Regions from separate parts of the Pedobacter superstes genome, predicted to be linked through region 2. Evidence: riboswitches for the same ligand, from Rfam matches in the RefSeq annotation. Region 2 holds a riboswitch; each other region holds the start of a gene.
What was found. A riboswitch is a leader RNA that binds a small molecule or an ion and turns the genes downstream of it on or off. The one in region 2 is predicted to bind cobalamin.

Region 1 (7,547 bases), on a different contig from region 2:
CTGCCTTGTCGAAGGCCGATTCGAATGTTCCGTTAAGGACCAGATCTTCAGGCGTTCCTGCTTCTAAAGCACCGTCTTTTTTCAAGAGCCAGATTTTATCAGCAACCTGTAATGCTAGATCCAGTTCGTGGGTGGAAATTAAAATAGCCTTATTGGTATTACGCGCTAACTGATGAAGAAGGCGCATCAGTTCGATACGGCTGGGAAGATCAAGGTGGGCTGTAGGTTCGTCAAGGAGAATAATGGGAGTATCTTGTGCCAGCGCCCTGGCAAGCATCACCTTCTGGCATTCGCCATCACTTAGCTGACTTACTTTTCTGTTTAAAAATTTCTCTATGTGTGTAGATTCAATGGCCCATTGAATGATTTTTTTGTCCTCGGCAGTTAATCTGCCTAACCATCCCGAATAAGGATATCTGCCCAGTGATACCAGCGAATACACATCCAGGTTTCCTGATTTTACAGAATCTGTGAGTACCAGGCTCAATTTTTTTGCGATTTGAGTGGGGCGTAACTTAAAAACGTTTTCTCCGTCAAGCGCAACCATTCCTTTAAGAGCATGTTGAAGTCCTGCTACTGTGCGTAAAAAGGTGGATTTTCCAGCACCGTTAGGACCCAGAAGGCAAATGAGTTCTCCGGCATGCATCTCAGCACTTATGGGCCCGGCGACACATTTTTCGCGTTCGGAACCTGCTTTATACCCCACCAGAAGGTTGTTAACGTATAATAAAGCTTGCTTTTCCATCAAAACCCTTTCAGATTATTTCTGCTAACAATTACCCAAATTACTACGGGGGAGCCAATTAAAGCCGTAATAACATTTATTGGCAGACTGGTTTGACTTCCTGGCATTTGTGAAATGATATCGCAAACAAGCATTAATGCTGTGCCGATAAGACAACAGCCGGGTATTAGAATTCTGTGATTGGAGGTGTTAAATAATGAACGGGCTAAATGAGGAACAGCAATTCCGATAAATCCAATCGGTCCGCAAAAAGCCGTAATACTTCCTGCAAGAATGCTTGTACTGCATATAATTAATATTCTTGCACGCGTAACCGTTAAACCCATGCTTCTGGCATAATTCTCACCGAGTAATAATGCATCCAATAGTTTGGACGAAGCAAAGGAAATAAGTAATCCAAAAATTACAACCAGGGCCAGCACCTGTAAATGATGTTCAGTAACACCACCCAATGATCCAAAGGTCCATAAAAGGTATTCCTTGATTTGATCAGGAGCACTGAAATATTGCCAAATGCTGATGATTGAAAGAGTTATATTCGCAATCATAACACCAACAATCAGCATAATTATATTGTCTTTCAATGAATTGGAAATTGCAACAATAATCATCATAATTAATGCTGCACCTGCAGATGATGCAATGATGATGAGCCAGCTTCCATTTATTCCAAGTTCCTGAATGGTATATAGACTTGTAACGCTTCCGGCCGATAACATAATCAAAGCCACGCCTAAGCTTGCACCGGCAGTAATACCCAGCACAGAGGGGCCGGCTAGCGGGTTTCTGAAAAGCGTCTGCATCTGTAAACCACTTACCGATAAACCGCAGCCTACCAATACTGCGGTTAAGGCCTTTGGAATACGTATCTTTTCAACAATATAGACCCAGGCTTCATTGTCGGATCCTAAAGAAAAAAAGATTTTAATAACTTCTTTAATGGGTATTGCTATAGAACCCAGAGCCACATCCAGCATAAAGAAGAGCAGAAGAAGCAACACAAGTATTCCTATTATTATCCTCTTTACCGGACTAATTGCTCCTGTAAGATATTCATCATACAACCTGGTTTCTTCTGCCATCATAAGATTTGTTTGTAATAAACCAGAGTATGATTCGGTAAAATTTCCGGATGTAAAATTTTGATCAGATCAGATAAAACTATATGAGGGTTTACTACACCTGATTCCCAGTAATCATTTGATCCCAAATCATTTACTTTTTTATTGAAATTGTAAATGGTGTTGTTTTTGTAAGGTTTGAAAAAGGTATACCTTACATCAATAGAAGCGATATCAGCCTTGCTGTTTGCAATCCCGGAGTTAATCCAATAATCTGCTTTTAATGCTATCGGCGCCACAGACTCAAAGCTAAGGGCCATGCTTCCTGTGCCTTTAACATCAGCCCAAGAATAAGATGCACCTGCGTCATTAAAAAATTTTGTCATAAAACTGGTTCCATCCGGTACGAACCAGGACCCTTTGTAAGGCATCCCTACAATTATGGAGGGTTTGTTAATGGTTTTTTTTCCTAGTTCTGCAAGCTGATTATATTCTTTTTCTATCCGGGCAAATTTCCTGTTCACCAGATCCTCTTTATTCACTAATGCGGCCAATAATTTTACCCACTCTGCGCGGCCCAAAGGTGTGGTTTCGAGCCATTCGGAATTTAATAAAACCGGAATTCCGGCATCAATTAATGTTTGATAACGACTAAAACTGGCACTTGGGTTACCCATGGCCATAACCAGGTCGGGATCCATAGAAATGATGACTTCAGTATTAATAGTCCCCTCTTCTCCGATTTCCCGTACTTTTCCGGATTTTATATTGGCTCTGACTTTAGGAGAAGTAACATATTTCAAACTTCCGAGCCCAACTAAAATATCAGAGGATTCCGCAAAATCGGCCATGGCGATTTGAAGGGACGACATTCCAATTAATTTCTTTACAGGTATTTCTATTGCCTGCGATTTCTGGAAGCCTTTGGGTACAGGATTTCCCCGCCGGATTAAAACGTACTTTAACGTATCTTTTTTTGTGCCGGTGTAATTTACAATAGAAATGATTTTATAGTCGGCAAAGTATTGAATGTCAAATCCTTTTGCATATTTAACTTTAGTTTTTGTAAAGGTCGAATGTTCGAATATTTTCGAATGGGATTGCCTTGAAGATTGGGTTTGCTGACATGCAGAATTTAACAAGACAATTGCAACAAATGCAATGAAATAAAATAAGTGGGGGCGCGACAGGAAATTCAATTTCCTGCAGGCTGAGCGTGAATTCCGGCTGTTTTTTATCATATCCTCCTGGCCTTTCTTCCGAAAGCATGAGCAAAGTTTTTTAAGGCAGGTCTTCTGACTTCCTCTAAACTGACAGCCTTCCCATTCATAACGAAAAGTGGCATCATGCAGTTGCGGTATCTGAGGTTACAGCAGCGGAGACTGTTCCGGATTTACACCGGTATTCCCTATTAAAGCGGCCTGTTTGGGCCTGCTACCTTCGCCGCAAAACTAATGAAAATTTGGTGATTTTCGATTGATTATTATCTTATCCAGGCTTTTCGGTTAGCCGGATTCAAAAAAAATAAAATGCTTTTACGAAGGGTTAAGATGTTTCTTTATGTAATTCTATCTCAACTCTTTCGCCTAATTGGGCGATTTCTTTAGAGCTTAAACGAGATGCGGGAGTTGAGGTATATTCTCCGCTTGAATTATTTCTGTACAAATACTCGTAATGACTTCCGCTTAAATGAACCTCAAAAATAGAGTATAGTTCATTTTTTCCCTCAATGTCCTGGCAAACCTCAAAAAGTCTGGGGTCGTTAACAAGCTGGTATTTGAAAGTTTTCATAAAGTTGTTTAATAAGCATTTTCTTTTAACACCATTAAGGGGTTAAATTCGAGTCAAACCAGCCCAAATTATGGTTTAAAAGAGTATTTTAGAATAAAGGTTTTATACTAAAAAAGTTTTATCGCATTTCTAAATAACTTATTCAAACCTATATAATTTAATCTTCAATATGCCAGGCTCTGTAGTTAGTCTGGCACCTGTACCTGTTCTGTAAGCATGAGCTTCATCCGCAAGCTTATAGCTTATCATAATATTATCACCGTTTAATAATCTACCCTGTTTCCATTTACCGTCTTCAAAAACACCCTCTCTAACCCATGAAAGCCCTGCCATTTTCGGCCCCGGAGATAGGGGAACGAACGTCACATCAATATCACTTCCAGCAACAGTGAAAGCATCAGGGCCAGTATTTATTACCAATCCATAGCCTTTAGATACCTGGGTAACTCCGCTCCAGTTTTTCCTTAAAGTTACTGTAATCTTGTACCCTCCAAGACTCGCCGTTTGAACAGAATCCACCTTATCAAGTGAAAATCCGCTAATGGCCCCGTCAGCCTGTGCAGCTGTTATCTCCGGAGTTAACTGTCTCAAAACGTTATAAGCCTTTGCAATCGGTGTTTTGGAAGGTTCATCCACTTTATTATCGATCCCGAAAGGAGAGTAGCCTATTGCATCATGAAATCCAATCACATAAAAGGCGTTGGCAGCCCCATTTTCGCCAGAAAAAGATTCCGGAATGAACAAAGGGTTCCACGAATGATGATACATTTTGGTAATACGCTTTGTATCGGGAAGGTAAATGTCTGGCGACAAAAAATCTATTGCCGGCGCACCGGCGCGCCATATATCATGAACATGCGCCTGTGGTCCTCCACCGGGATAATCGCCTGGCTTCTTATCCTCCGGTTGTACAATCCATGCATTCACAAACATGGGGATATTGTATTCGGCTTTACCAGCTTCAGCTATTGAATTTATATATTTTGCATAATTCCAGGCCATAAAGGCTTCATCTGCCGAATGATTATTGCCAAATACTTCAGTCCATGTGCCTTTGGTTTTGGATCCGGCCGCCTCTAACAGTTTTTTTAATGATGGCTGCAGATCGGTTTTGTTTTTTCGGATACTCTCTAATAATTGTTCAGGAACAGGTTTTGCAAATTCAGAATTTGCGAAAGAAGAATGATCTCTTGTTCCACCAATTACACCAACCTCATTCTCGACCTGCACCATAATCACCGTCTTTTTTTTGCTATCAACCGTTTTTAGATGACGCATTAATGCAGCAAAAGCCTTAGCGTCTGCTTTGGCGGATGCCGCACCTAAGGCACTGATAGTTTCTGTCGACCTTCCATTTTCAAGCACTATTCTCGGAAAACGTTTATAATCTTTTTTTACCCATTCCGGTGAATAATGCGATAATCCATTTTTCCAGCTTCCAAACCAAAGCAATATAACCCGCATATTATTTTCACGGGCCCCGCTTAAAATTCCATCAACTAAAGAAAAATCAAATTTGCCTTCCTGAGGCTCTATCAGCTCCCAGGATACTGCGACTAAGGCAGTATTCAGGTTCATTTGTTTTAATGGCTGCCATAAGGGATTTAGATAGTCCAGGTTCGATGAGCTGGAGTTATGAAGCTCACCCCCCAAAACCAAATAGGGTTTCCCATCTACGATGAGTTGCGTGGCTTTACCTCGCTTTTCGAGGTGGGGGGCCTCCTGAGAATTTGCATTCAAACAGAAAGCGATTAGAATAAAGTTGAAAATCGTAAAGTTTTTAAAAAATAATTTCATGGATACTCTATGTTATTTTACAGCAACATCCCATATTTTAGCCATTCGGGATTTACCTTCAGGACCTTCGATATTTAGTACTACTATATATTTCCCGGGTTCCTTATAGTAGTGAACAGGATTTTGTTCTGTTGAAGAGGTTTTATCACCAAAATCCCAATGCCACTTCGTGATTTTTCCTGCACTTTCGTCCCTAAAGGTAACCTGCCGCTTTTTCATGTCGGTAACGATGAATGACCACTGCGCATCAAATGATTTTATATACTTATTCTGCAGTGGCATTAAAGTAAATATGGTGCCCAAACTTGAATTACCATACATTTTATGATTTTTTGACAGATTCCAGAAACCTTTAATTTTCTCGTTATTCACGTCGTCGTAATCAATTACCGCCCAGGTTAAGCCGATCTTCTTTAGGTCATATAAAACCGACTCAACAGCACGGGACGGACCTTCGGCACCAGCGTAATCAAAGGGGGTTATCCAAAATTCGGCAGTAAGTTTTCCGGGTTCGCCAGGTTTAAAATTGTATGAATATTCAATATTCGAATAGGGAAGGTTTTTGATCCATGGTTGAGATCCCCAGGCAAGAGCCCAGTCTTTACCTGCAGCAGGAGTGAAAATATGATAGTTCTGGGCATGGACTCCATGATACGCAAAATAGGTTTCCCAACGATCTAAACTTTGATTAGGATGCTGCTCATCAATTAAAGGGCCTCCCGAAAGGTCTCCATCTATTACAATTTCAAAAATATCATTATGTAAACCCGCGAGAGTGAAATCCCAGTAATTGTCGTAAGCTTCATATAGAAAATACAAGCGATTCAAACCTTTAACCCAGGCAACCCGGACCTTTACATCCAGATTTGAAGGATCTGTTTTAGGATAACGTCCCGAATCATCCCACAGCTGATCGGTCCCTACGATATATTCTTTAGGAAAACTATCCCAATCGTCTGTCTTTCCATCAATCCTTGGAATCATATTAGAAGGAAACTGGTAAACTTTGTACCCCCGGTCTTCCTGAGCGAAAGAGGGCAGATACACCAAAACCAATAAGGCGCCCGCACACAGTACTTTAAAGTTCATAGAAATATATAATTGGATATTTATGCAAGTTAATAAATTTGCTATCCGGTAAAAATTGAATATATAAATGTTACACGGGATGATTATCTCTGTTGTTGACTTGTTAAATCAAACCCAATCACTTACCTTTGCAGCCAAATAACAAAATAGTTTAACCGCTTTAATATTATTCAGGTAATGTATTTAAGTACAGAGTACAAGGCAGAAATTTTTGCCAAACATGGTAAAGGCGCAACTGATACAGGTTCTGCCGAAGGTCAGGTAGCTTTATTTACCTCACGTATCGCTCATTTAACCGGGCATTTAAAGAAAAACAAAAAAGATTTTTCTACTCAATTAGCTCTTCAGAAATTAGTAGGTAAGCGTCGTGCTTTACTAGCTTATTTGTACAAGAAAGATATCAACAGATATCGTGCTATTATCAAAGCTTTAGAGTTAAGAGATATTATTAAATAATTCTTTTAAAAAAAAAAGTTTAAAGCCATCCTATAAGGGTGGCTTTTTTTTTAACTTCGTCAATAAATATTTTTAATAATATCCAGATGCGTTCTTAAAGAGGAAAAGCGCATTATTTAATGAAAGAAAATGAGTTATAACTTAATCAAAAAGTCTTTCGATTTGGGCGATGGCCGTATAATCGAAATTGAAACCGGTAAGCTTGCCAAACAAGCTGATGGTTCTGTAGTAGTAAAAATGGGTGATACCATGTTATTAGCTACTGTCGTGTCGTCTAAAGAGGCAAAAGAAGGAGTAGATTTTCTTCCTTTATCAGTAGATTACCAGGAAAAATATGCAGCAGCGGGACGTATCCCCGGTGGATTTCTTCGCCGCGAAGCACGCTTATCCGATTATGAAGTATTAATTTCCCGTTTAGTGGATCGTGCACTGCGTCCCATGTTTCCGGAAGATTATCACGCAGATACACAAGTGATGATTTCACTAATTTCTGCCGATAAAAATATAATGCCTGACGCATTGGCTGGTTTAGCTGCTTCTGCGGCTCTAGCTGTTTCTGACATCCCTTTTAACGGTCCTATTTCTGAGGTACGTGTAGCTAAAATTGA
Region 2 (7,547 bases):
TGCATTCCATCGTTTAAACCAACGTTTTTCCCCTATTGTGATGGAAGGAGCGGGGAGCATTTCAGAACTCAACTTAAAACACAGAGATATTACAAACCTGCGCATGGCCATTGAGGCCAAAGCAGCTACCTATCTGATTGCTGATATTGACAGGGGAGGCGTTTTCGGCAGCCTTTATGGCACCATGGAACTGCTCAGTGAAAATGAGAGGGCATGTATCAAGGGAATTATCATTAATAAATTCAGAGGCGACGCCGCCTTGTTTGATGAGGGAAAAAGGATGATAGAGCGCCTTTGCAGGGTTCCGGTGGTTGGAATTCTGCCTTATTTTATAGATATCGTTATTGAAGAAGAAGATTCTGTATCGCTGAAAAAGAAAAAAGGATATGCCGTGGCGGGTAAGGTCAATGTCGCCGTCATTCTCCTTAATAAGCTTTCAAACTTTACCGACTTTAACAGACTGGAGAAGGATTCGCGTGTAAACCTGTATTATAGCATCGATAAAAATGAAATCTCAAAAGCAGATATTGTTATCATCCCGGGCAGTAAAAATACAATTGAAGATGTTATCGCCTTAAGAAATAAGGGGGTGGCAAAAGCAATTACCGAAGCTTTTAAAAACAACAAAACCATAATCGGCATTTGCGGGGGCTTTCAAATGATGGGCCAACTGATTCAGGATCCTGAGTATGTAGAGAGCCGGATCGCCGAAGTTCAGGGCCTTGGTATTCTTCCGGTAAAAACGATTCTTCGAACCGAAAAAACTACTAAACAGTGCAGGTTTACTCATATGGATATGAGCGATAGCTGTACCGGATATGAAATACATATGGGCGAGACTTTCGCCGGCGAAAAAGAGCAGCCGCTGAACTATTTTGAAGATGGCCGAACTGATGGTTATCTACTTAACGTAAAGTGTTGGGGAACCTATCTGCACGGAATTTTGGATAATCCTTCCGTTATCAACAGGCTTTTGTCGCCCTACACAGAAAAAACTGAAGAGATCGGTGATTATGGTGATTTTAAAGAGGAGCAATACGATAAACTGGCTCTTCTGATAAGAAAGCATGTAGATATGGAGCAGATTTATAACACTATAAAACTCTGATATGTTGCAGGGGCACGGAGACGACGGATATCGCTACCAGTATCAAATTAAAGCCGATTTTAGCACCAATGTGTGGCACGGTGGAGAACCAGAAAATTTGAAAACACATCTTTTCAGAAACTGGGAATGTGTAAACCGCTACCCTGAAGTGATTGCTGAAAAATTGAGCGAAAAGATAGCAGCTCAATACCTGTTAGATACAGATAATGTTCTCGTAAACAATGGCTCTACAGAGAGTATTTACCTCATTGCTCAGGCCTGGCAGAACTCGCGCACAGCCATTGCTGTGCCTTCTTTTGCTGAATATGAAGACGCTTGTGCCATGTACGGCCATAACCTGACATTTGTAAACTGGGACGAATTACATGCGGAGCTTAAGATAAATGCCGACCTGTTTTTCATCTGCAACCCCAACAATCCTACCGGGTCTGTCTTTACCGAGTTGGAGACCCTCCTGCAAAACAACCCTGAATGTACCATTATTGTCGATGAAGCATTTATTGATTTTTCTCTTTCGGTTTCATCTGTAATTCATCTGATAAAGAAATATGCAAATCTGGTGGTGCTTCATTCGCTAACTAAGGCGTTTGCAATCCCCGGGCTGCGCTTAGGGTATATTGCGGCACATGCTGATTTGATTGCCAGGCTGAAGCGATTTAAATTTCCATGGTCCGTAAACGCGATGGCTTTAGAAGCCGGCCATTTTATTTTTGACAATTTTGCAAGCATTCAAATTCCTGTCCAACAGTTGTTGAACGACAAAAAAGATTTTGTATTAGCCCTCGCCGATGCACCCATCAGCGTATTTGAAAGCCACACTCATTTCTTTCTGGCTGAAAGTAATCGGGGCCGGGCAGCGGATCTTAAAAATTTTCTGCTATCTCAATTCGGTTTGCTAATACGCGATGCCGCAAATTTCAGAGGCTTAAAAGAAACTCATTTTCGTATTGCAACGCTTTCGCCGGATAAAAACCGGCTCCTTATAAAAGCTTTAGAAGCATGGAAGAATCATTAAAAGTTATTATCCCGCTTCTCTTAGGTTATTTGCTCGACTTGTTGTTTGGCGACCCTCATACCTGGCCGCATCCGGTCAAGCTGTTTGGAAATATGATATCTGTTTGCGAGAAATGGCTTAACAAAGGGAAATATCGCTTTTTAAAAGGGATGCTGATGAGTGCCGTATTTTGTGTACTCACATTCCTGGTATTCTATGTTTTGATGAACGCTCTGGCGTCGCTCAATTTATGGCTCGCGATTATTTCAGGGGGTGTTTTCGTTTTTTTTGGATTGGCCAACAAAAGTTTAATACACGAGGGCCGGGCCGTATTTAATGAACTTCAAGACAAAGGGCTGGAAGCAGGGAGAAAAAGATTATCCTGGATTGTAGGTCGCGACACATCTAACTTAAACCCACAGCAAATCAGGATTGCGGTTTTTGAAACTATGTCTGAGAATTTGAGCGACGGAGTTATCGCTCCTTTATTTTATTACCTGCTTGCCGGCGTGCCAGGGATGATGGCTTACAAAATGATAAATACATTAGATTCTATGATTGGTTACCGAAATGAGAAGTATGAGCTTTTTGGCAAGTTCGCGGCCAGGGTTGATGATGTGGCCAACTTTATTCCCGCAAGGTTAACCGCATTCTTGATGGTCCTGATCACCTTGAGCCGACAAGGGCTAAGCTTCATTTTTGCATACGGGAATAAGCATAAAAGCCCTAATTCCGGTTACCCTGAAGCTGTTTTGGCGGGAATTATGGATACGCGTTTCGGAGGGCCAAATGTATACCACGGTAATCTGGTGAAGAAGCCCTATATCGGCAAGAATAGTCGTGAAATAGGGCATTCAGAAATCGGTGAAGTAGCCCGGATCAATCATAAAACTACGCTTTTGATGATATTTCTGGTGGTAATATTTTTATACTTTAACAAGCTTGGATAAGTTTATCATAACCGGAGGCCCGGGTTCGGGTAAGACAAGTTTAATCGCGCATTTAGAAGATTTAGGGTACAGTTGCTCAAAAGAAGCATCAAGGCAGTTAATTGTGGAACAGGTTGCAAAAAACTCAGATATTTTGCCCTGGCTAAATTTGAATGCTTTCGCAGAACTGGTTTTGGAGCGGATGAAGAAGCTTTATCATGAAACTCCGGCCAGTGCTGTGACTTTTTTCGACCGGGGCATACCAGATATTATGGCTTATCTTAAAGCGGTCAATATGCCCGTTGACGGTAAATATTATGAAGCGTTAAAAAATCACCCCTACAATCCCTGCGTTTTTATCCTGCCACCCTGGCCCGAAATTTATGTGAACGATCAGGAGCGCTGGCAAACTTTTGCCGAGTCTGCGGCACTCTACCGGGCAATCAAAGAAACCTATCTTGAATTAAATTTTCAACTTGTTGAGGTGCCCGAAATGCCGCTGGAAGGCCGTGCGGCTTATATTTTAGATGTAATGCAAATTCCACTTAACAGATAATGCAGAATATTTTTGATTAGATCAGAAAGTTTATAGTTTTGTGGCGCAAAGGTAGCATGTTCTATAACGAACGGCTTTAATAGGGAATACCGGTGTAATTCCGGAACAGTCTCCGCTGCTGTAACCTCATAAAAAATAACCGCAATATACCACTGTCGGCTCCAATGCTGATGGGAAGGTGCGGTTTAGAGGAAGTCAGAAGACCTGCCTTGATTAAATTCATAATGCTTTCGGAAGAAAGGCAGGGAATATGATTAAAGAAGCCAAAACTCCACTCTTGGTTTTCGGGAAAGGTATTTTTCTGAAATCCTCCACTTTCAATTTTACAGGTGTTTTCGCCTGTTTGTTTATCTTTTTTCCAGCTGCTTTAACTGCTAAGTTTTCGGAAACGGCAGTCGATTTATACCCGGTCAAAAGCCAGGTAAAGTACGCAAAAGGCTTCAGCATCACGTACTACGGTACTTATAAGGTGGTTAATGTTATTAACTACTATCATAACCAGAAAGATACGCTTCAATATCTTTTGGTTGACAGAAAGTATTCAATTCCCAGGGGATATGCCAATGCCCAGGTTATCAGAACTCCCCTCCGAAGTATTATTGGAATGTCGTCTATGCATATCGCCATGGCCGATTTTGCTGAATCTGCCAATTTGATTATTGGTCAGGGGAGCCTGCAGTATGTTACATCACCAATGGTACGTCAAAGCATCAAAGCGGGAAAGGTAAAAGAAGTCGGGCTCGACGGCTCGATGAACCTTGAACTAATTATTTCTATGCATCCGGATATTGTAATGGTTATGGGAAATCCCTCTGCAAAATTCAGTCGTTATCAAACTTTGATTGGAGCTGCTGTACCGGTGCTGACAAACAATGAGTGGCTTGAAACAACCCCTCTGGCCAGGATGGAATGGGTTAAGCTGATTGCCGCGCTGTTAAACAATGAAGAGCTTGTCAATCAGAAATTTGCCCGGGTAGAACGGGAGTATCAGCGCCTGGTACAACTCGCTAAAAAAGCAAAAACGCGTCCAACTGTCATTGCCGGTTTGCCATTTAAAGGTACCTGGCTGGTACCCGATGCAGACAGTTATCACACGCAGTTTTTCAGAGATGCCGGCACTAATTATAAGTGGTCTAATGAGAAAGGTACCGGTAGTCTTCCGCTCAGTTTTGAAGCAGTGGCCCCCACAGCTTTAAAGGCCGATTTTTGGCTAAACCTTGGCTATGTAAACAGCAAGAAAGATATTCTGGCTAAAGATTCGCGCTTCGCTTATTTCAAGCCCTTTAAAAACAGTAAAATCTACAACCACAATAAAAAGGTGAATGACATCGGTGCTAATGATTTTTGGGAATCTGGTGGTGTTAATCCCCATATCATACTGGCTGACCTGATAAAAATTCTTCACCCTGAACTGCTGCCCAGACATAAATTGGTTTATTACAAACCATTACCATAGGGACCCGCGGCCCGTCACAATCAAAACAATAATCACTCAAAAAATGAAAATGAACTTTACTCAAGCCTTTTTACCGGCTCTGCTACTATTATTTGCAACTGTATCATCAAGCCACGCTCAGGAACGCACTTCGGATACGCTAAAATCAAGCTATCTGGATGAAGTGGTTGTCAGTGCAACGCGTAACAATGTGAAAAGATCAAAAGTGCCGCAAACCATGACCGTGATTAGTAAATCGGACATTGATCTTACTCCATCGGCAGATTTTACAGACCTTGTAAAGAAAAATTCATCAGTAAGCATTATCCAATACCCCGGCCTATCTTCGGGAGTGGGAATCCGCGGTTTCAGGCCACAGTTTAGCGGATTAAACCAGCGTGCGCTGCTGTTAATTGATGGGAGGCCGGCTGGTACAGCTAATCTATCAACCATTAATAGCACAGATGTCGAGCGAATAGAAATTCTGAAAGGTCCGGCGTCTGCCCTCTATGGTTCTCAGGCTATGGGAGGTGTTGTGAATGTCATAACCAGAAAATCCTCGGGAATGCTTCGCTCGAATGTTTTTGTAGAATATGGATCGTATGAAACTTTCAAAGCCGGAGGAACCTCGGGAGGTAATGTCACCGATAATCTCGACTTCGACTTGTCATTCAATCTGTTCGATAGAAATAAAAACATGAAGCTTGGAGCTGGAAATTTTTTCAGAAAACTACTGGACGCCAAAACGGCTCAAAAAAATTATTCTGATGGAACCCGGGCTGAAGAAGATGATAAAAGAGCTGATGGTTTACGCCGTGAATTTTCGAGATTAACTTATAATTCGGCCAATTTAAGATTAGGCTACAAGCTGACCAATAATTGGAGGGTAGACATTAAAGGAGAACGCTTCGCCGCCAAAAACGTAGAAGCACCCAGCGACATTGCTTTCGGAAATGGAGAGCCAAGTTCAAAAGATATCAATAAAAGCAATGGTGAAGCTTCCCTTTCCGGAAAAGTAAGTAATCATCAATTGTCTTTGCGGGGATATCTTTCAAAGGAAGATAATCTCAACAATACTCTGATATCATCGGGTGCACCTATCATACCTTATTTGTCATTCAGAAGTTCAACCCAATGGAAAGGTTTGCAGCTGAAAGATGTATATCAGATCTCTAAGCACGCTGTTATTGCTGGTATTGATTTTAATGATGCCTCCACAAAATCCCGGAGCTTTAATCCCAATAATACAGAAAAAGCTCCTTTTTCACCAAATTACAACCTTCAGTCTTTAGGGGCCTATTTACAGGGCCAATTAAATTTTCTCGATGAAAAATTAATCGTTAACCCGGGAGCACGGCTTGATTTGATCACCTACAATGTAAAGCAAACTCCTTTTTTAACTGCCTATTCGCCTGGTAAAGAGAGTAATCCTTTTTTTAGTCCGAGCTTGGCAGCACAATATACATTCATTCACTCACTAACGGTACACGGTACGGTGGGACGGGCCTTTGTAACTCCGGATGCGTATAATGTTGCGGGTTATTCAGAAAATGTGAATACTACAACACAGAAGGCGAACATAACTGTTGGGAACCCGAATCTGAAAAATGAAAACTCAACGTCATGGGATGCTGGATTACGTGTGAGTAAACCATCGCTTGGCCTTTCGGCTGATATAACTTATTTCTCTACACATGTAAACGATAGAATCACTACTGAAAGAACTACCTTAACTTCGGGTGAAAAGACTGAGAGCGGATATGTGATTAACACCCGGACTACTTACGTGAACGCAAATGAAGCGAATATCAACGGGCTCGAAGCCGAGTTTGCTTTTGACCTGGGCGCATTAAAGGAAATGAGATATTCATTGAAAGCTTTTGGAAATGCTACCCGAACTTTAAAAGCCGAGGAAGTTACTATCACCAACCCGATTGATCCGGCAACTTCGCAGCCGGCAAGGGTAAAAACCTACCGGGATATCTTTAACGTTACTAATTTTACAGCTACCTGCGGCTTGGAATATAACAACTTAAAAGGCCTGGATTTACGTCTTTCAGGCCGTTATGTGGGAAAAAGGAAAGATACCGATTTTAATGACACCAGGGTTCCGCAAATTACGTATCCGTCGTTTATGACAATAGACTTTGGTGCAGGCTATACCTTTATGAAAAGTCATTCCATAAGTTTGCTTTTAAACAATATGACAGACGAAAATTATTACGAGAAACGCGGCTATAATCTTCAGGGCAGAAGTTTCTCGTTACGATATTCACTAAATTTTTAAGGTAATCCGAAACAGCGGATGAATATGTCATTATAGCCCGCCAGGCCATGCCGTTCGGATGGGCTTCATCTCCATTAAAAACAATTATATCTGATGAAAATATATACTAAAAAAGGCGATAAAGGCACCACAGGACTGTTTGGTGGCAAACGCGTATACAAAGACGACGTTCGGGTTGAATGTATCGGCACATTGGATGAAGTAAATTCGACCATCGGATTACTTCGGGTAAAACTTG
Region 3 (7,547 bases), 760 kb from region 2:
ACTAATTTGTCTTCCGCAGCAGCGTAAGATATACGTAATCCGTTAGGATCGCCAAAAGAATCACCGCTTACAACAGCTACATGCCCTGTATTTAAAAGATATAAAGCTAAATCATCGCCGTTCGCAATTATAGCTCCGTCAGGTGCAGTTTTTCCGAAGAAAGAACGAACATCAGGGAAGAAATAAAAAGCTCCGGCGGGGACATTTACTTTTAATCCCGGAATGTCTTTAAGTAAGTTGTAAACTAAATCGCGACGTTTTAAGAAAACCTTTTGCATTTCTTTAACACTGTCAAGACTGCCAAGATATGCGGCTACTCCTGCATGTTGTGTAATTGAACAAGTGCCTGACGTTACCTGGCTTTGTAATTTATCACATGCGTCAGCAATTTCTTTATTGCTTGCAGAGAAGCCTAAACGCCAGCCGGTCATCGCGTAAGCTTTAGATAAACCGTTAATAATAATTACGCGGTCTTTAATGCTCGGAAATTCTGCGATAGAGCTATGTTCACCGATAAAATTGATGTGTTCGTAAATTTCGTCAGAGATAATATAAATGTTTGGATATTTTTCAAAAACTTTAACCAATGCAGCAAGTTCTTCGCGGGTGTAAACCGTTCCTGTCGGATTGTTAGGCGAAGAAAACATAAACATCTTGGTTTTGGGAGTAATAGCCGCTTCTAATTCTTCCGGAGATATTTTAAAATCAGTATCGATGGTTGCATTGATAAATACAGATTCACCTTCAGCAAGCTTTACAAGTTCTGAATAAGAAACCCAGTAAGGAGTAGGGATAATTACTTCATCTCCTGGATTTATCAAAACCATAATAGTATTCGCCAAGGCTTGTTTTGCACCTGTAGAAACTACAATTTGGTCGAAATTATAATCAATTTTATTTTCCCGTTTAAGTTTTGCCGCAATGGCCTTTCTCAAGTCAGGAATACCTGCTACCGGAGTGTAATAAGAATAATTTGCGTCAATTGCTTTTTTTGCAGCATCCTTTACAAAGTCTGGTGTAAAGAAATCTGTTTCTCCAAGGCTCAAGCTGATAACATCAACGCCTTTAGCTGCTAATTCTCTTCCGAGTTTAGCCATTTTTATGGTTGCAGACTCGGCAAGATTGTTTATTCGGTTGGATAAGATACTCATAAGCGCAAATATATGAAGCCTTTACAGATTGAGACATAAAAAATATCTTTTATCTGCAATTTCCCGTTTTTACAGGGCATAATAGTAAATTTGGCCGCCCAAGGATCACTGTGGAAAGACAAAAAAAAATCATCGTATTTGCCCTGGTTATAAGCTTTTTGCTCATGCTGGGTAAGTTCACCGCTTATTTTATTACATCGTCAAACGCTGTTTTGACCGACGCGGCAGAAAGTATTGTTAATGTTTTAGCCAGCGCTTTTGCATTTTATAGTATTTATTTATCGGCGCAGCCAAAAGATTTGAACCATCCTTATGGCCATGGAAAGGTGGAGTTTTTTTCCATGTTTGTTGAGGGAATATTGATTTTGGTGGCGGGTATACTGATTATTCTAAAATCGGGTTATAACATCTTCGTTCCCGCAGAAGTTCAGAATCTGTTTAACGGATCTATAATAATTGCTGTAACAGGACTAATTAATTTCTTTGTGGGCAGAATACTGATAAAGGAAAGCAAGAGCGCCAATTCTTTGGTTTTATATGCCGACGGCCGACATTTATTGACGGATGCCTACAGTAGCGCAGCCTTAGTTACAGGCTTGCTCGTAATACACTTTACAGGAATTTATTTTCTGGATAGTATTCTCTCCATTTCTATGGGCTTGTACATTATTTATCATGGGTATATTCTGGTCAGAAGATCTGTGGGTGGGTTGATGGATGAATCCGATTTAAATGTTGTTAACCAGGTTATTTCTATATTAAATGAAAACCGGCACGATGCATGGATTGACGTACATAATCTCAGAACCCAAAGTTACGGGAACGAATTGCACATCGATTGTCATGTTACCTTACCATATTATTATGAATTAAATAAGGTACACGATGAAATTTCTCAGATTGATACGCTGATTAATCAGAAAGGGTATGTGCGAACAGAGTTTTTTATTCACTCAGATCCGTGTTTGCCGCAATGTTGTCACTATTGCAGAATGGCTGATTGTCCGGTTCGATCTCAAGAACAAACGAAAGATATAATTTGGACACCAGGGATTGTAACACGAAATCATAAACATTTTGAATAATTGAAACTGGGAATTTTTGTTTTTTTTACTTTTAAATTTTGCCTTCAATTTAAAGCATGTATAAATTTAATGTTAGAGTTTACGGCTTATTAATTAATGAAGCCAATCAGATTCTTATTAGCGACGAAGAAGAGTATGGTGTTCGATTTAGTAAATTTCCTGGCGGAGGATTAGAATATGGCGAAGGTTTAATTGAAGCATTAAAACGCGAGTTTATTGAAGAATGTGACCTCCAGGTCGATATTACAGAGCACTTTTATACTACAGATTTTTTTGTAAAATCAGCTTTTAACGATAGTCAGATAATCAGTGTATATTACATAGTGAAACCATTGTCTGATCTGAATATTCAATGTAAAGAAGCTGTTTTTGACTTTGATGACGAGGGAGATATCCGACAGGCTTTCAGATGGAAGAATGTAGCAGACCTTGAAATAAGTGATGTTACCTTTCCCACCGACCAACGTATTGTAGAATTATTGAAAAACAAGTGGAACAAAGCTTAGCCGAACGTGATAAGGCCGTTATCTGGCATCCATATACTCAGATGAAACATGCCTCTGACCCAATTGGCATTGTAAGAGGAGAAGGGGTTTATTTATTTGATGAACAGGGAAAGAAGTATGTTGACGCAGTATCCTCGTGGTGGGTAAATTTGCATGGACATTCACATCCGCACATCGCAAAAAGAGTTTCGGAACAGCTTTATACTCTCGAACACGCTATTTTTGCTGGTTTTACACATTTACCGGCAGTTGAGCTAGCCGAAGGGTTGTTAAAAATACTTCCCCAAAATCAGGCAAAAATTTTTTACTCTGATAATGGTTCAACTGCAGTTGAAGTGGCTCTGAAAATGTGCCTGCAATATTGGAATGATAAAGGTGTACCGCGTAAAAAAGTACTTGCCTTTAAAAATGCCTATCACGGCGACACTTTTGGAGCTATGGCGGTTAGTGCAAGAAGTGCATTTACCGCACCTTTTCAAAGCTTGCTTTTCGACGTGGAGTTTATTGATACTCCCAACGCAGATAATATAGAATATCTTAAGTCGCAGATTTCGAACTTCAAATCTCAAATTTCTTCTTTTATTTACGAACCATTAGTACAGGGATCCGCTGGAATGTTAATGTATAAAGCGGAGTTTCTGGATGAATTGCTGGTCTTTTGCAAGGAGAATGATATCTTCACGATTGCAGATGAAGTAATGACCGGATTTGGCAGGACAGGAAAGATTTTCGCTTCAGATTTCCTTATGAATAAACCTGATATAGTTTGTTTGTCGAAAGGTTTAACCGGAGGTACTATGGCTTTAGGTGTAACTTCTTGCAGCCAGGCAATCTTTGATGCTTTTTTATCTGATGATAAATTAAAGACTTTCTTTCATGGTCATTCGTTTACTGCAAACCCTATTGCCTGCGCAGCAGCACTTGCCAGCCTTGAGCTGACACTCCAGCCTGAAACACTCGATAATCTTCAGAGAATTGCTGAAAGGCACTCTACGTTTGCACTAAAAATAAAGAACCATAAAAAATTAAAGAACGTTCGCCAAACCGGAACTATTTTGGCCCTGGAATGGGAAACTGAAGAAAATAGCTCTTACTTTAGCGGTTTAAGGGATAATTTATATTTGTTCTTTTTAAAGGAAGGAATTATTCTTCGGCCATTAGGTAATATCATTTATATCTTGCCGCCGTATTGTATTACAAACCAACAACTGGATTTTATATATTCAAAAATAGAGATAGCTCTCGAACTATTTTGATATGCAACTGAGTACACTTTTTCAACGAATAATATCAAAGCCTGAGCTTCACGCAAGGCTTTTAAATACACTTTCATTAATGGAAAATACCGGGGCCAGAAAGATTTCTGCTTCCGAGCATTCAACCAATGTTACTTTAATAATTTTAAAACATGCCGCCGAAGAGCATCGTCATGCTTATTATTTAAAGAAACAAATTAGTAAAATCGGCGAAACCTTGTGTCCCACTTATTCTTACGAATATTTGTTAGCTCCGGCATCAAGTCGTATATATCTCAATAAATTAGATACAGAGGTTAGCCGTTACTTAAAAAACGCTTTAGGTTTAAGTGGCAATGAATTAAAGTTTGCTGCCTACCTTTTGGTTACTTATGCTATCGAAGTCAGAGCTGATGAATTATATCCTGTTTACCAGGAAGCATTAGATGCCGCAAAAAGTAAAGTAAATGTTAAATCTATCATTTTAGAAGAGGAAGGTCATTTGGAAGAAATGCTTAAGCAGTTGAAGGAGTTTTCGCCGGAATGGGAAATTCACGCTAAGCAAGCACTTGATATTGAGTCGCGTTTGTTTAACGATTGGTTAAATGCATTGGGAAATGAATTGATTTAAAGATGTTTCGGAAGCATAATACTTTTAATATTTTTTACTTCATTATACTTATACTAAACGTCTATGCTTTGGCATCAGATAGCCAGATGCTTCGGATGTTCGCTATGCCCTTAATCGGCATGTCCTTGATTCTATATTTATTAATTAAAACTAAAATAGATGAAATTTTCCACAAGCTGATTTTTGTAGGTCTGGTATTATCCCTGGCGGGGGATATTCAATTGTTATTTTCAACCGGAACAGAATATTATCTGATGTCTTCCATGATTGCAACGCTAATCAGTTATGTCTTATACGGACTGGCTTTTTTTCAAGATTTTAGAAGAAAACTTCATGAAAATCGTCGGGTCGGAAATTTTTTATTGCTTGTACTGCTTATTTCAACTGTTAGCTTTTATTTTACCGCAGAAAAAAACCTTATAGATTTTAAGTATCCGGTAATTGCATACTTTTTTACTCTCTCATTAATGACTGTAGTAGCTGCCTATCGTCATCGAAGGGTTAACAGATCAAGTTTTAAATTAATATTGACTGGCAGCTTTGCCTTTGTTATTTCCGATTTATCAATAGGCTATTATAATTTTATCGAGACCGAAAAAGTTATGATGGCAATCTACCTCCTTACTTATCTAATTGCCCAGTATCTGATTGTAATGGGAGCAATAGAACGTAGATTGATACGGATTGATACTGATTGACAGGCCAAGTGTTGCTAATCAAAAATCTTGTTTTACCTTTGCAGCGCTTTTGGTTCCGCCCCGGCGGATGAAAAGGGAACCGGGTGTGAATCCCGGACAGTCCCGCTGCTGTATTCTCCGCAACGGTTATTCAATCTCAAAGCCACTGTCCGCTTAGCGTATGGGAAGGCAGAATAACCGGGAGTAAGTCAGAAGACCTGCCTGAGCATAAAATTTCATAGCTTTCGGGGAATGAAGCTTGAATGAAAATACTTTTCGTGTATTTATCATTTAATACCCTTCAAAACTGTTTGCTGTGGGCCTTACTCACAACAAATGAAAAAAAAATCAATCAGAATTGCAGTCGGCCTGGGGCTTGCTCAATTTGCGCTCTTTACTTCAGGCGCTCTCGCACAAGACACCACAAGAAACGTACTTAAAACAAATTCTTTAGAGCAAGTGGTTGTTACCGCAACACGATCTCCAAAACGTAAAGCAGAAATTGGAAAGGTTGTACGCATTATTACTTCAGAGCAATTAGAACGCAGTCAGGGTAGAAATTTACCTGAAGTTTTGAATAACGTCGCCGGGATAACTTATTCGGGCGCAAATAACGCTTTTAGTAATAATGCTACGTCTTTATTCCTGAGAGGCGCTACCGCAGGTAATACACTTATTTTAATTGATGGAATTCCAGTTAATGATGCTCAGAGTATTTCTAATGAGTATGATTTGAAATCCATTGCTATTGACCAGATTGAAAGGGTCGAAATACTTAAAGGAGGAAATTCAACACTTTATGGAAGCGATGCTGTGGCGGGTGTGATCAACGTTATCACTAAAAAACCTTCGAAGGAAGCGTTTAATGCAAATGTTTTACTTTCTGCGGGAAGTTATCAGTCTAATAAACAGGCAATTGGTTTGAATGGTACTTCAGGTAAAACAGGATTAGCTTTTAACTATTCACATACTGGATCAAAAGAGTTTTCTTCTGCTACAGATGCAGTCGGAACCGGAAATTTTGATAAAGACGGGTTTGATCAGCATGCTGTGAATTTTAATGGAAAGCAACAGATTTCAGAAAGAATTACAGTGAATGGAAATATTCAGTTATCGAATAATAATGGCATGTCAGATGGGGGATCTTTTGTAGATGATGCGGATTACACCTACAAACGCACACATTTTTTTGGTGGAGTAACCGGAAAGTATTTACTTAATAAGGGTGGAATTACTTTAAACTTAAGCAGTAACAGCGTTATAAATAAGTTTTTTAACAGTTCGGAAGATGGTTCAGCACTTCAACGAATTGATAATAAGGGCCGGATATGGCAGGCAGATTTGTTCGTGAATAATGTAATAACCAATTTTCTTGAATTGAACTCCGGCGTAAATTACCGCAAAGCAAATTCTGATCAATATAGTTTATATGATTCACCTGGTTATACATCTGAGAGTCCATTATCCTCGTCTTTAGCAAATGCTGAAATAAGCAGTTTTTTTACTTCCGTATTTTTAAAAAACCTGGGAGGTTTTCATTTTGAGTTAGGAGGGAGATACAATGAACATTCCAGATATGGAGGTAATTTTACTTACACGATTAATCCGTCTTATATAATTGCAAATAAGTATAAAATATTTGTAAACGCTTCTTCAGCATTTAAGGCCCCTACATTATATCAGTTATTTTCTGAATATGGGAATACTGAACTTAAACCAGAAGTAACTCAAACTTATGACGCTGGATTTGATTTGGATATAATACCCAATGTGTTAAATTTCAATGCCACTGCATTTCAGCGAATTACAAATAATGATGCGATATACTTTTATTCAGATCCGGTGACTTTTAATGGACAATATAGGAATGGAAGAAAGCAAAATGATCAGGGTCTAGAGCTCGAATTAAGTATTAAGCCTATGGCTGAATTGTCTTTTAACTCGTTTTACTCATTTGTAAAAGGGGAACTGACTATTGATGAAAACACGAAACAAAAAGATTTATATCGTCGTCCTAAAAACCAATTTGGTGGTAGTTTGACTTATCAGCCAGTTCAAAAGATGAGCTTAGGAATAATCGCTAAATACACAGGGAGTCGGAAGGAACAGGATTTCAGAGATTATCCGGCGACAATAATGACACACAAAGCTTATACTCTGATAGATACTTACATTTCGGTATCACCTTCAAGAAAAGTAACATTGTTTGGTGATTTTAAAAATATCCTTAACACAGATTATACTGAGTGGGTAGGTTACAAT

Region 1: it holds a riboswitch for cobalamin, as region 2 does, so the genes downstream of both, WG906_RS05795 (ABC transporter substrate-binding protein) here and WG906_RS03650 (ABC transporter substrate-binding protein) in region 2, are expected to answer to the same signal.
Region 3: it holds a riboswitch for cobalamin, as region 2 does, so the genes downstream of both, WG906_RS00425 (TonB-dependent receptor plug domain-containing protein) here and WG906_RS03650 (ABC transporter substrate-binding protein) in region 2, are expected to answer to the same signal.

Annotation. Positions count from the first base shown of each region.
Region 1 covers NZ_JBBJCN010000002.1:82,259-89,805, reverse strand. The annotation lists gene WG906_RS05805 (ABC transporter ATP-binding protein) at 1-745, opposite strand, end outside; gene WG906_RS05800 (FecCD family ABC transporter permease) at 745-1,830, opposite strand; gene WG906_RS05795 (ABC transporter substrate-binding protein) at 1,827-3,047, opposite strand; cobalamin riboswitch at 3,075-3,263, opposite strand; gene WG906_RS05790 (hypothetical protein) at 3,352-3,597, opposite strand; gene WG906_RS05785 (GH35 family beta-galactosidase) at 3,736-5,394, opposite strand; gene WG906_RS05780 (PKD domain-containing protein) at 5,407-6,483, opposite strand; gene rpsO (30S ribosomal protein S15) at 6,661-6,939, shown strand; gene pnp (polyribonucleotide nucleotidyltransferase) at 7,069-7,547, shown strand, end outside.
Region 2 covers NZ_JBBJCN010000001.1:841,357-848,903, reverse strand. The annotation lists gene WG906_RS03670 (cobyric acid synthase) at 1-1,108, shown strand, start outside; gene WG906_RS03665 (pyridoxal phosphate-dependent aminotransferase) at 1,110-2,123, shown strand; gene cbiB (adenosylcobinamide-phosphate synthase CbiB) at 2,108-3,052, shown strand; gene WG906_RS03655 (AAA family ATPase) at 3,045-3,587, shown strand; cobalamin riboswitch at 3,620-3,813, shown strand; gene WG906_RS03650 (ABC transporter substrate-binding protein) at 3,838-5,043, shown strand; gene WG906_RS03645 (TonB-dependent receptor) at 5,093-7,309, shown strand; gene WG906_RS03640 (cob(I)yrinic acid a,c-diamide adenosyltransferase) at 7,403-7,547, shown strand, end outside.
Region 3 covers NZ_JBBJCN010000001.1:76,716-84,262, reverse strand. The annotation lists gene WG906_RS00455 (pyridoxal phosphate-dependent aminotransferase) at 1-1,151, opposite strand, end outside; gene WG906_RS00450 (cation diffusion facilitator family transporter) at 1,262-2,236, shown strand; gene WG906_RS00445 (NUDIX domain-containing protein) at 2,293-2,742, shown strand; gene bioA (adenosylmethionine--8-amino-7-oxononanoate transaminase) at 2,727-3,998, shown strand; gene WG906_RS00435 (hypothetical protein) at 4,000-4,608, shown strand; gene WG906_RS00430 (lysoplasmalogenase) at 4,611-5,306, shown strand; cobalamin riboswitch at 5,340-5,525, shown strand; gene WG906_RS00425 (TonB-dependent receptor plug domain-containing protein) at 5,622-7,547, shown strand, end outside.